DNA from 2 places in the Myxacorys sp. genome. Region 1 is predicted to be linked to the other one. Evidence: predicted binding sites of a transcription regulator. Region 1 holds the regulator's gene; the other holds the start of a gene.
What was found. The regulator NtcA, encoded in region 1, controls nitrogen genes in cyanobacteria. The targets are predictions, from matches to a motif close to TTTGTANNNNNNNNTACAAA.

Region 1 (10,491 bases):
ACAGCCGCCGATCAACGCCCATCACCGCCAACCCGCACTTCTGCCGCCCCGGATCAAACCCCAAAATCACAGGTTGATCCAGCCCCGTCTGTTCTCCCTTCTCCATCGCTTTCCAACTGTCCATGACTACACTGTCCATGACTACGACGTTTTCAGTACCACTTGACCGTTTTGAATCACCACTAATCCTATTTTGAGCGGTCCTACTGTGTACGTTACATCGGATGCCACTGCCCGGAGTTCTACCGGAGTCTGAAATTGGCGCAGTTGCTCTATAAAGCCTGATAACGACTCTAGGTTTTCAATCTGAACGCTATCGTTGATTACGCCTGCCCGTTTCGCGCGGAAATTGGAGAAGGCGAGCAGTTGCTCGATGCTTTGCTGGAACTGATCAGGCGTCAGCTTTGAGGGTTCAATGGACTTAGACGCCACCACATCCCCCTCTAAAAACACGACCCGATTTGGAACAGCACTGGCAAAGACAGAAACAGGTCGCCGTTCGCCCCGGACATAGTTAGCGTCCGCCGCGATCCTCACCACGTAGTCTTGACCATCATTAATCGTTTTAATCAGACGCTCCACATCGGCGGTCTTAATCAGAACGATCTGCTCTTCCGTCGTGGAACCAGGTTGAATCAACTGCCACGCCGCTCGATTTGCTTCTTTTAGCAAGCGATCGACGGCGGCTTTGGCAGCAGCCGGATCAACTACGCGCAGCACGCCCGCCGATAGCACCTGGTTCCGCAGAATTGCCAAATATCCGCCGCGAATCAGTTGGGCTTCTTGCTCAGACTGCTGAACCGCTTCGGCTAAGAGCGCTTGTTGAGATGCCAGTTGTCGAAGTTGAATTTCGCGCTGGGCAATCACGCGATCGCGCTCAGCAATTTCGCGATCGCGCCTCTGAAGCTCGCTCGTCCGCTCCGCAATTTGGCTATCGCGCTCGGCAATTTGCGCTTTGACGGCATCGCGTTGAGCAATCAGAGTTTTTTGCTCGCCCTGCAACTGGTTAATCTCCGATCGCAGCGTTTCAGCCTGCGCAGAGACGGCATTGAGTTGACCGCGAATCACATCCCGCTGCGCCTCAGCCGTTCTGAGCTGCTCGTTGGTCTGTCTCTGCTTTTCAAGGGACTGCTTCAGAGATTCATTAATGCGATTGAGTTGCCCTTCCGCTTGTGTCCGCTGGGCGCGGGTGCGCTCAAGTTCATCCTCGACCTTACTCTTCTGTTGATTGGTAATTTTTAGATCATCTGAGTTTTGCCGTAAGGCTCGATTTTGCTCCCGGACTTTCTTTTGCAAGTCGTTGAAATCGAGCAGCATGTCACGAAACTGGCGGCTACTCGCAAACAAGATGCCAAACGTCGAGGCGGAAATTAACGTTCCGGTCAAGATGGTCACGACTGTTGCCGTGCGCTTAGGCCGCAGATTAAACAAGCTAAGCCGCGCCTTTCCAACTTTGGTGCCGATGCGATCGCCAACGGTTGCGATCAGCCCGCCCAAAATCAAAACTGCAAAAATCAGAATTAGCCCTATGTCGGACATTGATGCTCCAAAACGCTCGGCTTAGTTCACTCGACAAGCAGGACTCCGCATCTATTATGCCTGCGGAACGGATATGTCTGCTGCGAAGAAAATGTGTGATTTGGAGCGAGGGCAGAGAAAGTTTAAGTAAACTGCTGGCTTAACGTGACCGGATTGTGAACGGTGATCTTTTTCTTGTGAATCGAGATCATGTTATCTTGCCGCAAATCTCCTAATAAGCGGGTGACGGTCACGCGAGTGGAGCCGATCGCTTCTGCGATCGCTTGATGCGACAGTTTGAGATCAATCGTGATCCCTTCTTGAGACGGTACACCAAAATCGCGGCAGAGAATCAACAAAAAGCTGACCAACCGCGATCCCATATCTCGGTGTGCCAACGTTTCGATCATCATCTCGGTTTGTAGAATGCGAGATGACAGTCCTTTCAGCAGCATCATTGAGAGGTCTGGGTTGTCTTTCAGGGCTTTCTCGACCTGCTCGATGGGCACTGATAGCAACTCTGCTGGAGTGAACGCCACGGCATGATAGAAGCGATCGGCGCGTTGACCCGTAATCAGGGACAGCACCCCAAACACGCTGTTCTCTCTCAGCAGGGCCACTGTGATTTCCTCGCCTGCCTCGTACACGCGCGAGAGCTTGACGGCTCCTTTCTGCAAGAAGTAAACTCGCTCCGCCGGATCACCCGGAAAGAAAATAGTTTTGCCACGCTCAAATGTTTCTACAACGGGGGGGTATGCCCCTCCACCGATTTGGCGAAATAACGATGCAAGCGGTCTCTCTTTGGTCACTATCATTTCTTCCCTTTATCGTCACTCAGACGTTCTTTTAGCAACTATTAGACTCACAGGTGAGCAAAATTTTCTATTAAAACCCCTTTAGAAAATTGTTCTATTGAGGCGAAGCATTGTAAGCGAAGTCTTTGTAGACAATTGATGACTTTAGAACACTTAAACTGACTGCAAACGCAGGTTTTGTGCCTCGTTATACATTTCTGCTTATATTTTAAGAATTTTAGAAAATCTCTGTTATTTCCTCAACAAAAGATTGACTCGTATTGAACGCTGTTTGAGGAGATTAGTCAATCATTTTGACCGCATGCTAGCGCAAAGCGGACTGGAGAGAGGGAGTCCTGATCTGCACCTGGCAGTGAAGAGGTAGATTTCGGTTTGGATAAGTTCCAGAAGTATGTGCGATCGCACGTTGAAGCGATGCGATCGCACATACTTCCACTCTAATCATTCAACGGCTGCTTTTGCACTAGCTCCATTTTTCGCAGCAGGCAGCTTGGTCTTCATCTCACTGACACTGGTCGGAACGGTAGGAACGTTGCGTGATGAAGTTCTCTGCCCCTTCGCTCGTTGCTTTCCTCCTGCCATCCGATATTCTCGGCTGTCTTCGCCATAGCGAGCAACCACATTCGTCATCAACCGCTTGGACAGGTCCTGTAAAGATTGCTCCATCAGTTCAACTTCTCGTTGAGCATCGTCTACTTGCGACAGCAGGATGTTGTAGGTAGCAAGTTTCTGACGCATTTGATCAATCAGGTCGGCATAAGCTTGCACAGTCACTCCGTTACCAAAGTCAAGAAAGCGATCGATGGACTGCAACGATTCCATTTGCCGCTCTGAGTTTGACAAGGTAGATGAGTTTCGTTTGGGTCGAGACATCTCTTTTTTCTGAGTAAAGAATGCTCTCACCGTAACGACGGACAAACTCACTGTTCACCGTGAATGTAAGGAAATTTTAGCGATCGTTGGTAGTGCAAAGGCAGGGTCAACCGTGAATTCCCAAAGTATTTTTCAGCCCCACGGGACGTTTGGGGCAAAAGTCGCGAGGTTTGAGCCAAACGGAGCTTGATCCATAGATGACCTCCAGGGGTTTAACAAAAAGGTCGCGACTTAATCAATCAACCTAGCTCCGTTGATAGATTAGCTCCAGAGGTTTGAGAAAAAGGTCGCGACAATCATGATGGATCTAGCTCCGTTGATAGATAACCTCCAGAGGTTTAACAAAAAGGTCGCGACCTTATCTATAAATGAAAAGCGGTTTGAGAAAAGGTAAGGCGTCTCTTTTGGTTTTTTGGGTGGGAGCGATCGTAGTTCCATCTCTGCATTAGTCCAATCACTTCAATAAGAATCTGAGTTTGCAAGAAACGGACTTTTCTTAGGAGAAAACACTCAGCATTAGCTCCTGCATCTCCAGTCGAAGGATATTATGCAGAAGTGGTGTCGGGATAAGTACCTCAAAATAGGGTCTTAGGCAGAAATTTTCAGTCTAAATAGTAGTTAGCTTGTTTATGTCATAGGTGGTGAGGGTAGTTTAGAGATATCTGTTGATGTTGAATGTTTTCAATTCTTCAACTGGTATGTGAGAAACAAGGCATGGACACAAAGAGGCTATTGGAACTATACGGTTCTGGAGAACGCGATTTTCACGGTATCGCTATAGATAAGGCAGATTTGAGTGGGCAGATTTTAAAGAAAGCAATTCTTGATCGAGCTAAGCTATATTTTGCTGATATGGCGGGTGTGAATTTAAGAGCTGCAAGTCTCAAAGTGGCTAGTCTGAATTATGCAAATTTAAGCAATGCCAATTTGCGAGGAGCAAATCTACAAGGGGCAGATTTGAGAAGAGCGAATTTAAGTGGAGCTAACTTCAAGGGAGCCGACTTGCGAAGAACATATTTAGGACAAGCTAATTTGAGAGGAGCAAATCTAGAAAACGCAAATTTGAGTGAAGCTGATATTTGGGATGTTGACCTCACTGGTGCAAACCTGTTTGAAACAAAACTGAAGAAAGTCCATTTCAGAAATGCTTGTCTTTTCCAAGGCGCTAACGTTGAAAAAGCAAGGTTGGGAGAAGCTTGGGGGCTTTCAGAGGCGGAGAAGCAGGATTTAATTGCACGAGGAGCTATCATCGAGTCTTTAAAGGTGACAATACTTTCGGATGCCGAAATTATCAAGATGTGGCTCAGTGAACAACGTATAGATGCGATTAGAGAATATCGACGCTCACACAATGTAGGCTTGCACGAAGCATTTGATACTTTACAGAAGCTTGCAACAAATCATCAATAAAGTAGAGTGTGCTGGTGTGGCGACACAAGCTAACAATCTCAATGCACTGGAACAATGTCAATTGATCGGTAAGTTGCAAAGGTTATCTGTGTCCGGTGATTGCGAACGTTAGGCAGCTTCTCGTTCTATGTAGGGACAGTAATCAGAAGGTTGCCTGTAGAGTGACTTCAGTCCAAAATATACTTAAAATCACTTCTTACTGCCAATGTCAGACAGCCGGATTCATCTCGTTAACAGTCAAACTGGAGATGTCTTTCCGGCTGCTCCTGATGGAAGTGTGTTATTTTCCAGCGTGAATGCAGGTTGGCAGGGAATCACGGTTGAATTTCACCGAATTTCATCATTTGAACTACCCGAACACTATATCGATGGACATCGTTTGGCGGTCAACATTGGTCAACCTGTTCACTACGAATGGAAAGAGGGCAGGCATTGGCGACAAACGACTTTGAATCCAGGTGATTTTTGCTTACAGACACACGGCGATATCAACTTTCCTCGATGGTGGGGAAACTTTGAATTTTTGGCGATCGCCCTTGACTCTCAATTTGTTCGCCAAGCGTTTCAAGATACGGGTGCCTCAGAAAACATTGGTTTTCTAACCCGTCGAGGTGAAGCTGATACAACAATTGCTGATTTTACTCATCGCTTTAAAGCAGAATTAGCTTCTGGAAGCTACTGTGGCACGCTTTACGGTGAATCGCTTGCGGTCGCCTTTGCCCTTCATCTGATTGAGCATCACAGCAGCTGCCCTCAAAAACTGCGTAAAGCTTCTGGAAAGCTTTCGTCACAGCAGCTAAAGCAGATTATTGAATACGTTCATGAACATCTAAGCGAGGAGTTGAGTCTCGTTGACTTAGCCAAACAAATGAACCTGAGCGCATTTCACTTTGCGCGTCTGTTCAAAAATTCGTTGGGACTTTCCCCACATCAATATCTATTGCAAAACCGAGTCGAGCGTGCCAAGAAGCTGATTGCGATTGCGGGTAAACCCGATTTAACCGATATTGGGTTGCAGGTAGGCTTCTACGACCAAGCGCATTTTACCAAAGCCTTTAAGCGAGTCGTCGGCATTCCACCTAAAAGCTTCCTCAAGCAGGTCGCAAGCTAAGCAAGATTTTACAATTTTTCGACACGGCTGTTTCGATAAGCTGTTCTCAGAGTTTAGGAGAAGCGAACTAATGAAGAAGCTAAATCGTTCACGTCGTGGATTAATCAAAGGTGCTGCCTTGGCTGCAACTGGAATGACACTAGGAGCAGGACTATCCCCTTTACGAACCCAACAAGCAACAGCACAGGCTCCCGCTCAGCCTGATGCACAGCCTCAGCCCTCCAGCACACTTCCTTTGTCTGGAAAGGTCGCATTCGTTACTGGAGCGGCACGAGGGATTGGACGGGCAATTTCAGAAGTTTTCGCAATGAATGGTGCCGATGTTGCCATGTTGGATATTGCCGAGCCTTCTCGTTTGAACTCTTCACAGGGTTATCGTGTTGCCAACAGAGATGAGTTCAATGCAGCCGTTGCTTCTGTCAAGCAATACGGCACAAAGGTTCTGCTAATTCAGGTGGATGTTCGCGATCTAGCAGCAATGCAATCTGCGGCAGAACGCACGAACCGCGAATTGGGTGGCATTGATATTGTCGTTGCCAATGCAGGTTATGTGGCATGGCACAGCTTTGAGGATGGCACCCCTCAACTCTGGCACGATGTATTCGATGTCAATGTTCACGGGGTTTTCAATACAGCAAAAGCTGCCATTCCGTTTCTCAAGCAGCGGGGTGGTGGACGCATCATCAATATGGCATCTGTGGGGGGCAGGGCTGGATTTGCTGGAAACGGTGCTTATACATCGACGAAGTGGGCTGTGATTGGGATGACTAAGCAAGCCGCTCAAGAGTTGGGGCAATACAACATCACAGTGAACGCGATCGCGCCAGGTGCAGTCAACACGGCAATGTATCGTAGCGAGGGACAGATGCGATCAATGGGTGTTTCCACTCCAGCGCAACAGGACGCGCTAATTAATCCAGTGAGTCCACTGGGCAATGCTGGAGCGATTGAGCCAGAGGATATTGCCCAAACAGCACTTTTCCTGGCAAGCAATGCAGCAAAAACAATTTCAGGAACGACGATCGATAATGCACTGGGCTTCAATGCGAGCTATACAGCGTGAGCCTCGTTTCTTGGATGTCGAGTATATTTAGTAGCTACTGCCTAACAATTGCGTTGCAGCGGCGGACGAAAGATTTTGGTCTAAATCTAAATATAGAAGCTACTACCTCCGCTGAACGCAGCCGTTATGCCGCAAGTTCTTGGTAGGGTGAGCAGCAAAAGCATACTTGTGAGCGTTCAATGCTCCTGTAGCTGGCGTTCAAGTTCATCGCAAATTGCTAGGTCTATCAGAACAGTCTTTGAAGTTCCTTGGTCTTAATTAAGGTGGGTTCAAACGAAGAATAATCCGTAGCATGAAGGCTTTGTATGCCGATTCCGAATGCAGAGAATGCAGTTGTTGACATTCGTAAACTACGCGACTACTGCCTTAATCTGGAACACGATGACGGCAAGCACAAAGCTCGGCTATTCTTCTCGATTCTTGGGATGACGGCTGATAATGCTGAGGAATTACGTCAAATTCTCCTTGAGGTCGCCAAAGTTCAGGAAGCCCAGTTGGGAAAACGGGATAAGTTTGGACAACGGTACACCCTAGACTTCATAATCGAATGGCAAAATAGAAGCGCAACCCTTCGGAGTGGCTGGATCATTGAGCATGGCTCAGAGTTTCCAAAATTAACGACCTGTTATCCTCTGTAATCAACAGAGGTAATAAGCATGATGAATAATACAGTTAAGTTGCTAGATGTTGTTGCCCTGATCGTTGACCTTCCTCAATACAATTTGTGGTGTGGACAGGTTGGAACGGTCGTTGAGACACTAGCGGAAGGTGCCGCATTTGAAGTTGAATTCAGCGATCGTAATGGACGTACTTATGAGTCTTTAGGATTGCGTCCAGAGCAAATCATAGTTCTACACTTTGAGCCAATATCGCCTAATGAAAAAACTGACATGATAACAGCGTAAGCAGCACAACAATCCAAATGCAGCAGACTAACGAAAACTTCTGGTGCTGAGTTCAAGGTTATCTGCCGTCGCTGATTTGCGCCGTTGTCTTGCCTACGTTACAGGTAGTGGCAGTAGTTTGAAAATTATCTATCAGAATTCAAATTTAAGTTGCGTTTAGAAGTGTTAGTAAGGCAACGATTTGAAGGGTATGGTTTCTTGTTCGGGAACAGGAACAACCCGGTTCGGGAGAGCCGAACTACAAAAATTGACTTACCCGTTAATGTGAAATTAAATCATCAATTGATGATTTTAATTGAACAAAACAACGATGACTTCAGAGGTGAATTGTATGGCTCTCATTCAATGGCAACCTTTCCAAGAAATCGAAAGCTTACAACGCGACATGAACCGTTTATTCGATCGCTTAGTTACCACGGATGGAGAAAGCAATCGTCCCGCCTTCATCCCCGCAGCAGAAATTGAGGAAACGTCTGATGCAATTCAGTTAAGCCTGGAAGTTCCAGGAATGGATGCAAAGGATATTGATGTACAAGTTTCCGCTGAAGCAGTTTCGATTAGCGGCGATCGCAAAGAAGAAACTAAGACTGAAGAGAAAGGAATGACCCGCACAGAATTTCACTACGGTCGATTCCAGCGTGTAATTCCTCTACCCACCCGCATCGAGAATACAAACGTCAAAGCTGATTACAAGGACGGCATTTTGAAACTCACACTTCCCAAAGCTGAGGAAGAGAAAAACAAAATCGTCAAGGTAAACCTCAGCTAGTTCTCACAAATGCTTAGTCCTGGCTAATAGTCAGGACTAAGCATTCATCATTTTTTACTCCTAACAACTTGCCTAGCTGAAGCACATAAAAATTGATTGAAAATGGATTGGAGTTCTTGGTTCACTAAGGATACAATTGTTCGCAATCTAGAAGGATTTCAAAACTTTATTGTTGTTTCACTTTGTATTGGCTTATTTTGCGCGATGCTGATTCGGCTGGGTGAGATGTATGTCTCTCTTCTGAACCCTCTGAACTTCAAGCTCATTACATCGGATATTTTATTTATTCTGATTTTGGTTGAATTGTTCCGGCTGTTGATTGTTTACCTCAAAGAGCAGCGCATTTCAGCCGGAACCGCTGTAGAGGTTTCCCTTGTCTCAGCATTGCGTGAGGTTATTTTACAAGGTGTGCTAGAAATTCCACTCGGTCAATTGCTGGGTATATGCGCGTTCCTCAGCGTTCTGGGCGGGTTATTGCTTCTACGAGTTTGGATGTTCCAGCGCTTGAATTCCCTAGATTCAATTGACCTCCACGAATCTAGCAGGATGTGAAAGGTTGTAGTTCAAGAAGCCAGCAATGAGATGATCAATTGACCCTTTTGCTGACCCTACAACATCAGCAACAGGGTCAATGTAGCGGAGCAGAAGAGTGAGAACCTTCTCATCGTTCAAGTTCTTATCGTTCAAGCTCTCTCATCGCCGCTCAACTGTGTCGTTAAGCCGCTTCGTTTTTGTTGGTGGGACAGAGTTGAGAAGCGAAAAGAGTGAATTCCGCGATCGCTTCAACCCTGCCAAACCCAGTTTCCTTCGAGTAATCGCTTCTACCCAACCCGTCCCAGCGATCGCGCAATGTTTAACTGACTCATCCTTTCCTGCTATCCTCATAATTGCTCTCCACTCAGACTGTCATGCTAGACCTGACCGGAAAAAATGCCCTCGTCACCGGAATTGCAAACAATCGCTCGATCGCGTGGGGGATTGCCCAACAGTTGCACAAAGCAGGGGCAAATCTTGGCATTACCTATTTGCCCGATGAGAAAGGCAAAATGGAAAAAAAGGTCGCAGAACTTGTAGAACCGCTCCAACCAAGCCTATTTCTGCCGCTCAACGTACAAGATGAAGCGCAAGTGCAGTCAACCTTCAAGACGGTAGGCGATAAATGGGGCAAGTTAGATATCTTGATTCACTGTCTTGCGTTTGCCAGTCGAGACGATTTGACAGGCGACTTTAGCGGCACAAGTCGCGCCGGATTCACAACAGCATTAGATATCAGCGCCTATTCCTTGATTCAAATGGCAGGCGCAGCGAAATCGTTGATGACAGACGGCGGCAGCATTGTCACGCTCACGTATTTAGGCGGCGTCAAAGTCATTCCAAACTACAACGTAATGGGAATTGCAAAAGCGGCGTTGGAGATGAATGTCCGTTATCTCGCATCTGAGCTAGGTCCAAACAATATTCGCGTGAACGCCATCTCAGCCGGCCCGATTCGGACATTGGCATCATCAGCGGTGGGTGGCATTCTAGACATGATTCATCACGTCGAAGCCGTTGCACCGTTGCGCCGGACTGTGACCCAAACCGAAGTTGGAAATACGGCGGCATTCCTCTGTAGCGACCTATCGAGCGGCATTACCGGACAAGTTGTGTACGTCGATGCTGGATACGAAATTATGGGGATGAGCGGAGCGAAAGCGGACGCATAATATCTCCTCAAACTGTCCGGTCTCCTAGCTGTGATCCTAGCACTTGACTAAAATCGCGTTAATTTCGAGGGATGACCGTGGCATTGAGAAAAAGTGCGATCGGCGCAGAGCATCGCTCTACAGCAATCGCTAACATTCTCAAGTTTCGTGTTTCAATCCCAATTTGTTGCTGGGACAACTTCGCCCAGCAACTGTGATACGCCTGCGTCAAGGGAAGAAGCGTCAAGGTGTGAATCATTGGGGCGATCTTGCTCTGATTTGCACCCCTTCGTTGCCGACTTCAATTTAGACTCGCATCCCAATCTACACACATCTCACACA
Region 2 (10,491 bases), on a different contig from region 1:
CGTGATTGAGAATTGCTACAGAATTAGGCGGCATTTCAGCAAGCAGTTCGCATTTGGCTTGCGCGATCGCGGCTCTCGATCCGAGCCGGCCGATATGAGCAGTTCCAACATTAGTAATCACGGCCACATTGGGACTGGCAATTTGGCTCAATAGCGCGATCTCTCCTGGCGCTCGCATTCCCATTTCAACCACAGCAAAGTCGTGATCAGCGCTTAGGTTTAGCAGCGTTTTCGGAACGCCAATTTCGTTGTTGTAGTTCGCTTGGGTTTTCAGTACGCGACCATATTGAGAAAGAACCGCCGCTAAGATTTCTTTGGTCGTCGTTTTTCCAACTGATCCGGTAATTGCGATAATTGGAATGTCGAACTGCTTGCGCCACCAGTGCCCTAAGGCTTGATACGCATTCAAGGTATCTTTAACTACGATTAGAGGGAGATCAGACGGCGGAAAAGCTTCGTCTACAATCGCCGCGATCGCGCCTTGTGAAATTGCGGTTTCAACAAAATCGTGTCCATCAAATTTCTCACCCCGCAACGCTAAGAACACATCTCCCGGTTGGACATTCCGGCTATCAGTCGTGATTCCGGTTGCTACACCTGCGCGATTGGATAAATTCTGAGTCGATGCACCGAGAACGGTAATAATCTGATCGAGAGACGCTTGAAACGGCATAGGGTGAGGAAAGAAAACTAGCTGCCTATTCTAAGCGTTTGCCACGCCATTTTCTAGAGGTGTCATGAAGCGATCCTGTGGAACTGGGCAAAGCCAATCGTGGCTAATCGAATTACGAAACCAATGGATTGCTCTGCTACAGAAGCTTTCCGTTAATTCCACCTCTGCAACCCCTGTATTTTCCGATCTGGTCAACGCCTATTCTGAGCCACACCGCTTCTATCACACTCTCGATCACATCCAGTCGGTTCTGCAATGGGTCGATCGCTTGCAGCCAAATGCTCACGATTTACCAGCCATTCAATTAGCGGTCTGGTTTCATGATGTTGTCTATGACACCCGATTGCAAGACAACGAGGAAATGAGCGCCGCTTACGCCGGCCAGGTATTGAGCGCTCTCGAAATTCCAAATTCCACAGTCGAAAGAGTCAGCCATCTGATCCTCGCGACAAAGCATCATGTTGTGGAACCGACAGATAGTGATGCTCAAATTTTGTTAGATGCTGACTTAGCAATTTTGGGTGCACCCCCAGTTCAGTACAAAGAATACGCTTCAGCGATTCGACAGGAATATGCTTGGGTTTCAGAGGTAGACTATCGAGTCGGGCGCTGTCGAGTGTTAGAGGCATTTTTAGAGCGCGCGCAACTTTATTTCACAGAGTTCATGGTTGAGGAATTGGATGAGATCGCCCGATCTAACCTCCAAACCGAAATTCAATCGCTCAAATGACCAAACTTTTCAATTTTGTAAGCGATCGCGCAAATTTCTGCTATTCTAGGTAAGGCTTAAGCGGATGTGGCGGAATTGGTATACGCGCACGCTTGAGGTGCGTGTGGCTTTGCCTTGCGAGTTCGAGTCTCGCCATCCGCATAACCTCAAAAAGGGTACATCGTTAACGATGTACCCTTTTTCATGACTCAAAATTCCGCTCTCTATACTTCAACAGGAATGGTCTGATTCACCTGTTGCGCAGCTTCGGTCTGTCCTTCCGCAGGTTTACGAGCAATCCAATACTTGCTCATAAAGTGTACCTGCGTCGAAATGTCCGTAAAACCTGCTTCCTGTAATCGTGCTTCCAAATTATCGGTGCTGTAGTGGCGGTAGTACGGCTCGTGGAACATCGCCGGGAAGTTTTCCATCAGAGGAGCCATTTCCGGTGAGTCGCTCACCTGAATCGAGTCGCAAATGACAAACGTGCCACCGGGCTTGACCACGCGGAAGCAATTGTTGATCACGTTCTGACGCGCTTGTGCGGGCAGTTCATGGAACAAAAAGACGCAGCTTACCGCATGGAAATAGTTGTCCACAAACGGTAATTCTTCCGCATTTGCCTGAACCAGTTGGGGCAACTCTCCAGGATTTTGTGACAGAAGCTGATTGGCTTTCCGCAAATAAGCAGGCGATAAATCTATTCCATAGAGCGACGCCTTCGGCAGCATTCCTCGAATATTCCTGAGCATCCGACCTGTACCGCAAGCAACGTCTAGAACCTTGATTTGAGTTGGAGGAACGTCCCGAAACGTCTGCAATCCTTCTTTCAAGGGAGCTAAGATACGCCGCCGCATCGGATCGGCGGCTCCGTTAAATAGGAGTTCGACCTGCAAATCGTATAAATTGGCTGACAGGTCGCTGAGATAGCCATTCGTCTGATGGTGGAAGTTTTGTAGGTAATAGCTGGGATACCCACGAGTCTCAACCGCCGTGTCAAACTCTTGGTGCTGCTTGTTTTGCACTCGCTGCCACATTGAAGGCATGTCGAGCCACACCACTGGATAGAAGCGGAAGAAGTCGTCCCAAGGGTTATCAAACAGAATGCTTTCTGGATAAACACCCTGCTCTGCATCTCGCCAGTCCGCTTCCACAATCTGGTTATAGCGTTGCTGAATCTGACCCAGAATCTCCGCTGAAACCGGAACCGTCTTGCTTTCTGCAGAAGGAGCGACAAGATTGGTCAATTGGATGCCCACGGCTTTGTGTGCCAAACCAAAAACGCTCTTGCCCTGCTGAAATGTTTGATACGCCAGTTTTGTTAACGTGTCAGGCATGGTTAAACTTTATTAAACTGAAACCCACTTACATCAATAATTGTAACGAATTTAATGAGAGCAGCATTGAGTTTCAGTAATTGATTCTTTAAAACATGAAAGAGCGATCGCGCCTCTACAAGATGCGATCGCTCCATCCAACCCATGAAACTGACTTAACGCAACGCTTAGCAGTCGTAGTACAGCATGAACTCGTAAGGATGAGGACGAATACTCATAGGAATCACCTCACGGTCGAGCTTGTAGCTAATCCAGCTTTCGATAAAGTCCTCAGTGAACACACCGCCTGAGGTCAAGTACGAATGATCCGTTTCGAGGTTCTTCAGAGCTTCAGCCAACGACCCCGGCGTAGACGGAACCTTCGCCAACTCTTCGGGGCTGAGTTCATAGATATCCACATCGAGCGGAGAACCCGGATCGATTTGATTCTTGATCCCATCAATACCCGCACACAACATTGCCGCAAACGCGAGGTAAGGATTAGACGTAGCATCAGGACAGCGAAACTCAAGCCGCTTCGCTTTAGGATTGGTACCCGAAAGCGGAATTCGGACAGACGCCGAACGGTTGCCCTGAGAATAGGCTAAGTTCACCGGAGCTTCAAATCCTGGAACCAGACGCTTGTAGGAGTTCGTGGTCGGATTGGTGAATGCCAACAAGGACGGGGCGTGCCTCAGAATGCCACCGATGTACCAGAGCGCCGTTTGGCTCAACCCGGCATACATATCGCCTGCAAACGTCGGCTCACCATTGTTCCAAATCGATTGGTGACAGTGCATTCCAGAGCCGTTATCCCCAAACACTGGCTTGGGCATGAAGGTAATGCTCTTACCATACTTCCGCGCCACATTTTTAATCACGTACTTGTAGGTCATCAGCCAGTCTGCGGCTTGCACCAACGTACCGAACTTGATGCCCAACTCGCACTGACCGCCCGTGGCAACTTCATGATGATGCTTCTCGATCGGCACGCCGCACTTCGCCATCGTCAGCAACATTTCAGACCGCATATCTTGCGAAGTGTCGGTCGGCGCAACCGGAAAGTACCCCTCTTTATTCCGAGGCTTGTAGCCCAAGTTGCCACCTGGCTCAGTCCGACCAGAGTTCCAAATTCCTTCAGAACTATCGACGTGATAGTAGCCTTCGTGCTGGTTTTGGTCATAGCGAACATCATCAAAGATGAAAAATTCAGCTTCAGGACCAAAGAACGCGGTATCGCCTAATCCGGTCGTTTTCAGGTAATCGATCGCTTTTTGGGCAATTGAGCGAGGGTCGCGACTGTAGGGTTGTCCGGTACGCGGTTCAATAATCGAGCAGACCATGCTCAGAGTCGGGTGTTCCATGAATGGATCAATCCAAGCAGTATCCGGATCTGGAACCATCGCCATATCCGACTCGTTGATCGACTTCCAACCGCGAATACTCGAACCATCAAAGGCAACACCTTCAGTGAAGCTACTTTCCTCGATCTGGCTCTTGTGTAATGTCAGATGCTGCCAAATTCCTGGGGTATCAATGAACTTGAGATCAATGAGTTCAATATTCTCATTATTAATCCATGCCAGGATGTCTTGCGGGGTCGCCATGAAATACTCCTTACTCGGTTCGTCTTGCTCAACTCTGAGCGCGTGGTTAGAAAAGTAGGCTTGGAAAGTTAAAAAGGTGTTTAGGTTAAGCCAATTTGACGATTAAACTTGAAAATCAATCAAACTTGAAAATCAAATTTAGCGATCAAACCGCTAACCTTACCCTGCAACCCTGTGAAGAGATTGACCCAAACAGTTTTTCCTTGCCTAAAACCTAGAATCGACTCGCAGAACACCGATTTTCCCGGAACGTCACTTCCGAGAATCGCGGTCTTTTGAAATCTAAGTTTCAACTGAACCATCGTAGAAAGAGGCTCACAGCGATTTTGTATCGCTTGTTACAAAACGCTTTGTGTTCTTTAGAATTAAACTTAAAGATTCAAGAATTACAAATGCTACAAGCTTCCCCGTCCATTCTTTTGTTGACCTATCACTGACTAAATTAAAAGAAATGTAACGATTTGCGAATAGAGGGCTACCCCAAAGGATACCGTCAAATATAGGTTCAGTGCCCCGTGGTAGACTTGAGCCTAAATCAGAAATTTATGCGCTTCGACAAGGTTCGATGAGGGCTGTGAGTCGACGTTGCCTTAGCTAAACACACAAGCTAAACACCTTTAGTTACAGGGATTGTTGGGAGAATAATTTCATGCGGGACGCAGTGACAAGCCTGATTAGAAACTATGACGTTACCGGTCGTTACCTCGATCGCAATGCCCTTGATAACCTGAAATCCTATTTTGATACTGGGATGGCGCGGGTTCAAGCGGCAACGGTAATCAACTCAAATGCGGCGGGAATTGTTCGGCAAGCGGGAAAACAACTCTTTGATGAACTCCCCGAACTGATTCGTGCCGGTGGAAATGCATATACAACTCGTCGTTATGCTGCTTGCCTGCGAGATATGGATTACTACCTCCGCTATGCCAGCTATGCGCTTGTAGCAGGCGATATGGATGTGTTAGATGAGCGAGTTTTAGAAGGCTTGCGCGAAACCTATAACTCGTTGGGTGTGCCGATTGGTCCGACCGTTCGCGGAATTCAAATCATGAAAGACATCGTGAAGGATCAGGTTGCGGCGGCAGGACTCACAAGCACAGGGTTCTTGGATCAGCCGTTTGATTACATGGCTCGCGAGTTAGGCGAGAACGACCTCTAGCGCTTGACCTGTAACTCATGTTTTCTAGCCATACGCCCTCACCTGTTAGAGAAAAATAGGTGGGGGCGTATTGTTGTGGCAATTCAAGGACTTGGCACTAGAGCGGGTTGGGCGAGATTCGGGAGGAGCGACGGATGGAGTCAGGGGTACGCAAGCGCGATCGCAGGTCACTTCCTCATTACTGCCTGCCAATCTGCTGAAAAGAAGGCGCAACGCTGAAGGAACCGCACACCCTTTATGTTCGGATGCAAGATGAGCATCTTGGTAGAGAGATGAGCATCTTGGTAAAGAGTTGTGGAACGCCAGTGCTAAGCTAGTTGAGATTGCCGAATCAGGACGTGCAGCAACAGCGTAAGCAATGTATTAGCAGAATGTAAATCGGAATGTGAATCAATACATTTTGCAAATCCACTCCGCGTCGTTGTGGAATTTATCTACAGTTTTGTTAGTCTCCTCACCCTGCCAACAATACTGCTATGACAAATCAAATTACCCTCGATTTTGATTTTCCTAAAGTCAGCGGCTCTTTGACCTCCTCCAACTTTAAAGTATCAAGAACCTTCTCATTTCAAATTCCTGACCCGACACCTCTAATCAATTCAGTAGAGAACTTTCTTAACGGTCTGCCTAACAGTGGTTCAATTTCATGGGACATCGATCTTGGAAACCTTGATCTAGATTGCACTCCTAGCCATTCTTCGCCCATCAGTGGGCTTGTTATTTTCGGAGACAGTCTTTCTGATCCGGGCAATCTTTTTAATCTCACCAGTCAGCAGGTTCCTCCTAGTCCTCCTTACTTTGACGGACGCTTCTCCAATGGCCCGATTTGGGCAGATTATCTCGCTCCTCGTTTGAACCTAGAGGAAGCTTCGGTTAGCAACTTTGCCTTTGCAGGCGCAAAAACTGGGCGGGACAATATCGCCAATGCTCTGTTTGGTTTGCCTGAGAGTTTGAATTTGCCCGGACTTCTTGATGAGGTGGATACCTTTGCCGCTACAACAGGAGCGAAAGGCGCTGACCCGAACGCGCTCTATGTTGTGTGGGCAGGCAGTAACGACCTATTGAATCTGCCGTCAGATCCGCAGGGATCTGCCACAGGAATTAGCGAGGCAGTGACGAATATTTCTAGCGCGATCGCAACGTTAGCTCAGTTAGGCGCAGAAAAAATCGTGGTTCCGAACTCGGTGAATTTGGGATTAGCCCCTTTTCCAAATCAAACTGGGGTTGCAGCGCAGGCAACTCAAGCCGGCATCGCATTTAATCAAGCGCTCGATCAAGCGTTGACAACCTTAGAACCTAGTCTTGGTGTAGATATTATTGAAGTCGATCTCTTTAGCATCTCTCAACAAATTGCAGCGGCTCCTGGAGAATTTGGATTTACCAACATTACCGATCCCTTGTTCCAGCAATCTAACCCAACGAATCCTGAAGGATACTTCTGGTGGGATCGGATTCATCCAACAACTCAGGTTCACAAACTCGTTGCCGATGCGTTTGAAACTGCGATCGCGCAATCGATCCCCGTCTCGAATGGACGAACAACCCAGGTTTCTCTGACCGATTCTTTAGTGGGTCGCGGGGGCAGCGCAAACCAAGCCCTTGTTGTGTCTACCTCTATCAATCGATTCGCGGAGAGTCCCCTTAACGGTTAGAGCATTGTTGTCTTCGGGATGCGCTTTGCGAATCGCATCCCCTCCACTAAAATAAGTAAGCCCGATCTAATTATTCATCAACAGCAATGGCAGAGACCCTATTTTTCAACGCTCTACGGGAAGCGATCGACGAAGAAATGGCAAAAGATCCCACCGTGCTAGTGATGGGAGAAGATGTCGGTCACTATGGCGGCTCCTACAAGGTGACGAAAGATCTGTACAAAAAATATGGGGATTTGCGTCTGCTCGATACGCCGATCGCAGAAAATAGCTTCACGGGAATGGCAGTCGGAGCCGCGATGACCGGATTGCGCCCGATCATTGAAGGCATGAACATGGGCTTTCTGCTGTTAGCGTTTAATCAAATCGCCAATAATGCGGGAATGTTACGCTATACCTCTGGCGGCAACTTCAGAATTCCGATGGTCATTCGAGGGCCGGGTGGGGTTGGCAGTCGGTTAGGAGCCGAGCATTCTCAGCGTCTAGAAGCCTATTTTCAAGCGGTTCCCGGTCTTAAGATTGTCGCGTGTTCGACCCCCCGCAATGCGAAAGGATTGCTCAAATCTGCAATTCGCGATAACAATCCAGTGCTGTTTTTTGAGCACGTATTGCTCTACAACCTCAAAGAAACCTTGCCCGAAGGCGAATATTATTTGCCGCTCGACAAGGCAGAAATCGTTCGCCCTGGAAAGGATGTCACGATTTTGACCTATTCTCGGATGCGCTATCACGTTCTACAGGCGCTCAAAACGCTTGAGCCTGAAGGATTTGATCCCGAAGTGATTGATTTAATTTCGCTCAAGCCGCTCGACTTTGAGACGATTGGCGAGTCGATTCGCAAAACCCATCGTGTCATTGTGGTGGAAGAATGCATGAGAACGGGCGGCATTGGTGCAGAACTGACGGCCTCGATCAACGATCGCTTTTTTGATGAACTCGATGCTCCGGTGTTGCGAATGTCGTCTCAAGATATTCCGACGCCTTACAACGGCACATTGGAGAGTTTAACGATCGTTCAACCTCAGCAAATTGTGGAAGCCGTGCGAAACATGGTCGCGGTCAAGGTTTAATAGCGACTATTCCAGTGCATTGATACGGCTTGTCCCGGCGCGTTCGATTTTGTCTCATCGTCGATCGCTTTGACGACGTGCCGATAAATATCTTCTGCTTGCTGAGGCGAGTTACCAATGCTGGTGAGTCCTAACTTGCCAAACTCTGACAGGCAGCCCATCAGGTGAAACACGGTTCCCGTCTCGGTGCTGGTGTCAAAGTGAAGCTGATGGTGCGCGATGATGTCCATTAGGTCATTGGGCAGCAGACCCTGGTATTGCGGCTTCTGTAAATTGTCGGTTGCCATGTAATATTTAGCCCGTCCTTGTTGACTATAGAACGAGCCGCTAGAGAGGTCATAGCGCCCATTGGTGAGAAACTTTAGCGTCATGAAGGGGTGAGTTGTGCCGCCTTTTCGCAGGTTAATCTCGATCGCATGAAACTCCCATTCCCCAGATGGCTGATGCACGGCGATGAAATCGACTCCAAAGCGCTCTAGTGCACCTTTTTCAGCCAGGACTCGTCCCACTTTCAGGCTCAAATCTTGAATCGTTAATCGATAGACTTCATCGGCAGGAAAGCGACAGCCCAGATAGATTTGTCCACTCGGCCCGCCTAAAATCTGATCGTGCGTCGAGAGAATTTCGATGTTGCCACTAGGGGTAATTCGACCTTGGACGCTGGGCGACAGTTTTGTTTCGCCTTCAATAAACGCTTCCCCGATCGCGCCGAGTTCTGGAATGCGACTGCCGTAGTTCTCCCACGTTTCCGCTTTTGACTCAAATTTGAGATCGACAAAGCGATCGTAAATTTGAGTGACGCGCTGAGCATGAGTTGTCGCGCCGGGTCTATATTCGGCTAAGGGACGCAGATCCAATAGAGCATTGCCTTCTCCTGAAAAGCCTTCATTGAGCTTTACCACCACGCGTTGCAAATCGGATTGGCGTTCCCAAAGCTCGGCGATCGCGACGGCTAAATCTTTTTCATTCCACATCAATGGCGTACCGTCAGGGTGCGGCACTCCAGCTTCAGCAAAAATTTGCCGACTGCCGCTCTTTGTGCCCCAGATCAGGAGTTCTGGATCGAGCGCGTAGAGCGGAATACCAAGCTGCACCGAAAGGTCGCGCTCGGTTGTCGTGGAGTTGTAGCAAATCATATAGGCGCGATCGGGATTCACGGCTTGGCGAATCCGCTCTAGCAGTCGCGGACGATCGAGAATCTTTTGGCTGAGGGTTTGGAGAGACGAATCGTACGTAGAGAGCAAGAGTAAGCGATCGCGGGCATGGGAGAACGGAATCCCTGGCAAAAGCTGTAGATAATAATCGATGACGCTGGGATGAAGCGGTTGCGAGGTGACAAAAACGAGACGGGTGCGAGGATTTCGCAAGCGAATCAGCGAAAATAGAAGACGCTCTTCGTAGTGAAAGAAGCCTTCAATCTTTAAAAGCTCGCGCTGATCCACACTAATCGAGGGAACAACAACGATATCAGCGTCGTACATCTCAAACTCTTCAACGCTGCTCCAGCGATCGCGCAATTGAGCCTGCAACTGCCGAAAGCGCTCTGAAACATTGGATTCCATACCCTAATCACCTGCCAACGCCGGATACTGTCATCATACATACTCCCAGGAGATTAGCAATACAGGCGAAAGAGAGATTTTAAGCAGTCGTAAAATGTAGTAACTATAAAGATAAGACACATGGAGAAGTCAAAATTAAGAAAACAATTGATTGAGCAACGCAAGCTAATTTCTCAACAGGAATGGAATGATAAAAGTCAACAAATTTGTAAACATTTAGAAGAATCAAATTTGACTCGACAGGCAAACGTGATCCTGTCTTATTTTAGTTTCAGACGAGAGCCAGATTTGAGTTCGTTAACAGCGTCACTTCGGTCTAAGTCTTGGGGGTTTCCCCGCACGGTTGGTCAGTCTCTTGAGTGGCATCGCTATTCACCCGATATGCCGCTAAACAAGGGAGCGTATGGCATCCTAGAACCTCCTGCAGATGCTCCCAGCTTGAGCGCTCAAGAGGTGGACTTGATTTTGGTTCCGTGTGTGGGGTGCGATCGCAGAGGCTTTCGTCTCGGCTATGGCGGCGGCTATTATGATCGTCTGTTTAGTCGTTCAGACTGGGCAAATAAGCTTGCGATCAGCGTTGTGTTTGATTATGCAATTGTGAATGAATTGGCGATCGATCCGTGGGATAAACCTCTAACCGGAATCTGTACAGAATTAGGGATAGAGATTTTCCGCGATATTTAATGGTTTCATCACCATCGCTCACAGCATTTAACGGAATGCTCTAGCGGTCGATAGAAACA

Region 2: the regulator NtcA is predicted to act here: its motif matches at 4,580-4,599, upstream of glnA (type I glutamate--ammonia ligase).

What each region holds. Positions count from the first base shown of each region.
Region 1 covers NZ_JCACCM010000149.1:119,207-129,697, reverse strand. The annotation lists gene AC5I6P_RS20805 (pre-16S rRNA-processing nuclease YqgF) at 1-124, opposite strand, end outside; gene AC5I6P_RS20800 (DUF3084 domain-containing protein) at 142-1,539, opposite strand; gene ntcA (global nitrogen regulator NtcA) at 1,662-2,333, opposite strand; gene AC5I6P_RS20790 (hypothetical protein) at 2,775-3,206, opposite strand; gene AC5I6P_RS20785 (pentapeptide repeat-containing protein) at 3,882-4,616, shown strand; gene AC5I6P_RS20780 (helix-turn-helix domain-containing protein) at 4,822-5,727, shown strand; gene AC5I6P_RS20775 (SDR family NAD(P)-dependent oxidoreductase) at 5,798-6,790, shown strand; gene AC5I6P_RS20770 (DUF6883 domain-containing protein) at 7,096-7,428, shown strand; gene AC5I6P_RS20765 (DUF4926 domain-containing protein) at 7,447-7,695, shown strand; gene AC5I6P_RS20760 (Hsp20/alpha crystallin family protein) at 8,027-8,464, shown strand; gene AC5I6P_RS20755 (phosphate-starvation-inducible PsiE family protein) at 8,567-9,016, shown strand; gene AC5I6P_RS20750 (hypothetical protein) at 9,158-9,349, opposite strand; gene fabI (enoyl-ACP reductase FabI) at 9,373-10,170, shown strand; gene AC5I6P_RS20740 (histidine kinase N-terminal 7TM domain-containing diguanylate cyclase) at 10,474-10,491, opposite strand, start outside.
Region 2 covers NZ_JCACCM010000093.1:14,213-24,703, reverse strand. The annotation lists gene AC5I6P_RS11050 (UDP-N-acetylmuramoyl-tripeptide--D-alanyl-D-alanine ligase) at 1-673, opposite strand, end outside; gene AC5I6P_RS11045 (HD domain-containing protein) at 738-1,403, shown strand; tRNA gene AC5I6P_RS11040 (tRNA-Leu) at 1,464-1,544, shown strand; gene AC5I6P_RS11035 (class I SAM-dependent methyltransferase) at 1,607-2,719, opposite strand; gene glnA (type I glutamate--ammonia ligase) at 2,887-4,305, opposite strand; gene apcB (allophycocyanin subunit beta) at 4,955-5,464, shown strand; gene AC5I6P_RS11020 (hypothetical protein) at 5,535-5,720, shown strand; gene AC5I6P_RS11015 (SGNH/GDSL hydrolase family protein) at 5,941-7,116, shown strand; gene AC5I6P_RS11010 (alpha-ketoacid dehydrogenase subunit beta) at 7,203-8,186, shown strand; gene AC5I6P_RS11005 (peptide ligase PGM1-related protein) at 8,183-9,748, opposite strand; gene AC5I6P_RS11000 (5-formyltetrahydrofolate cyclo-ligase) at 9,869-10,432, shown strand.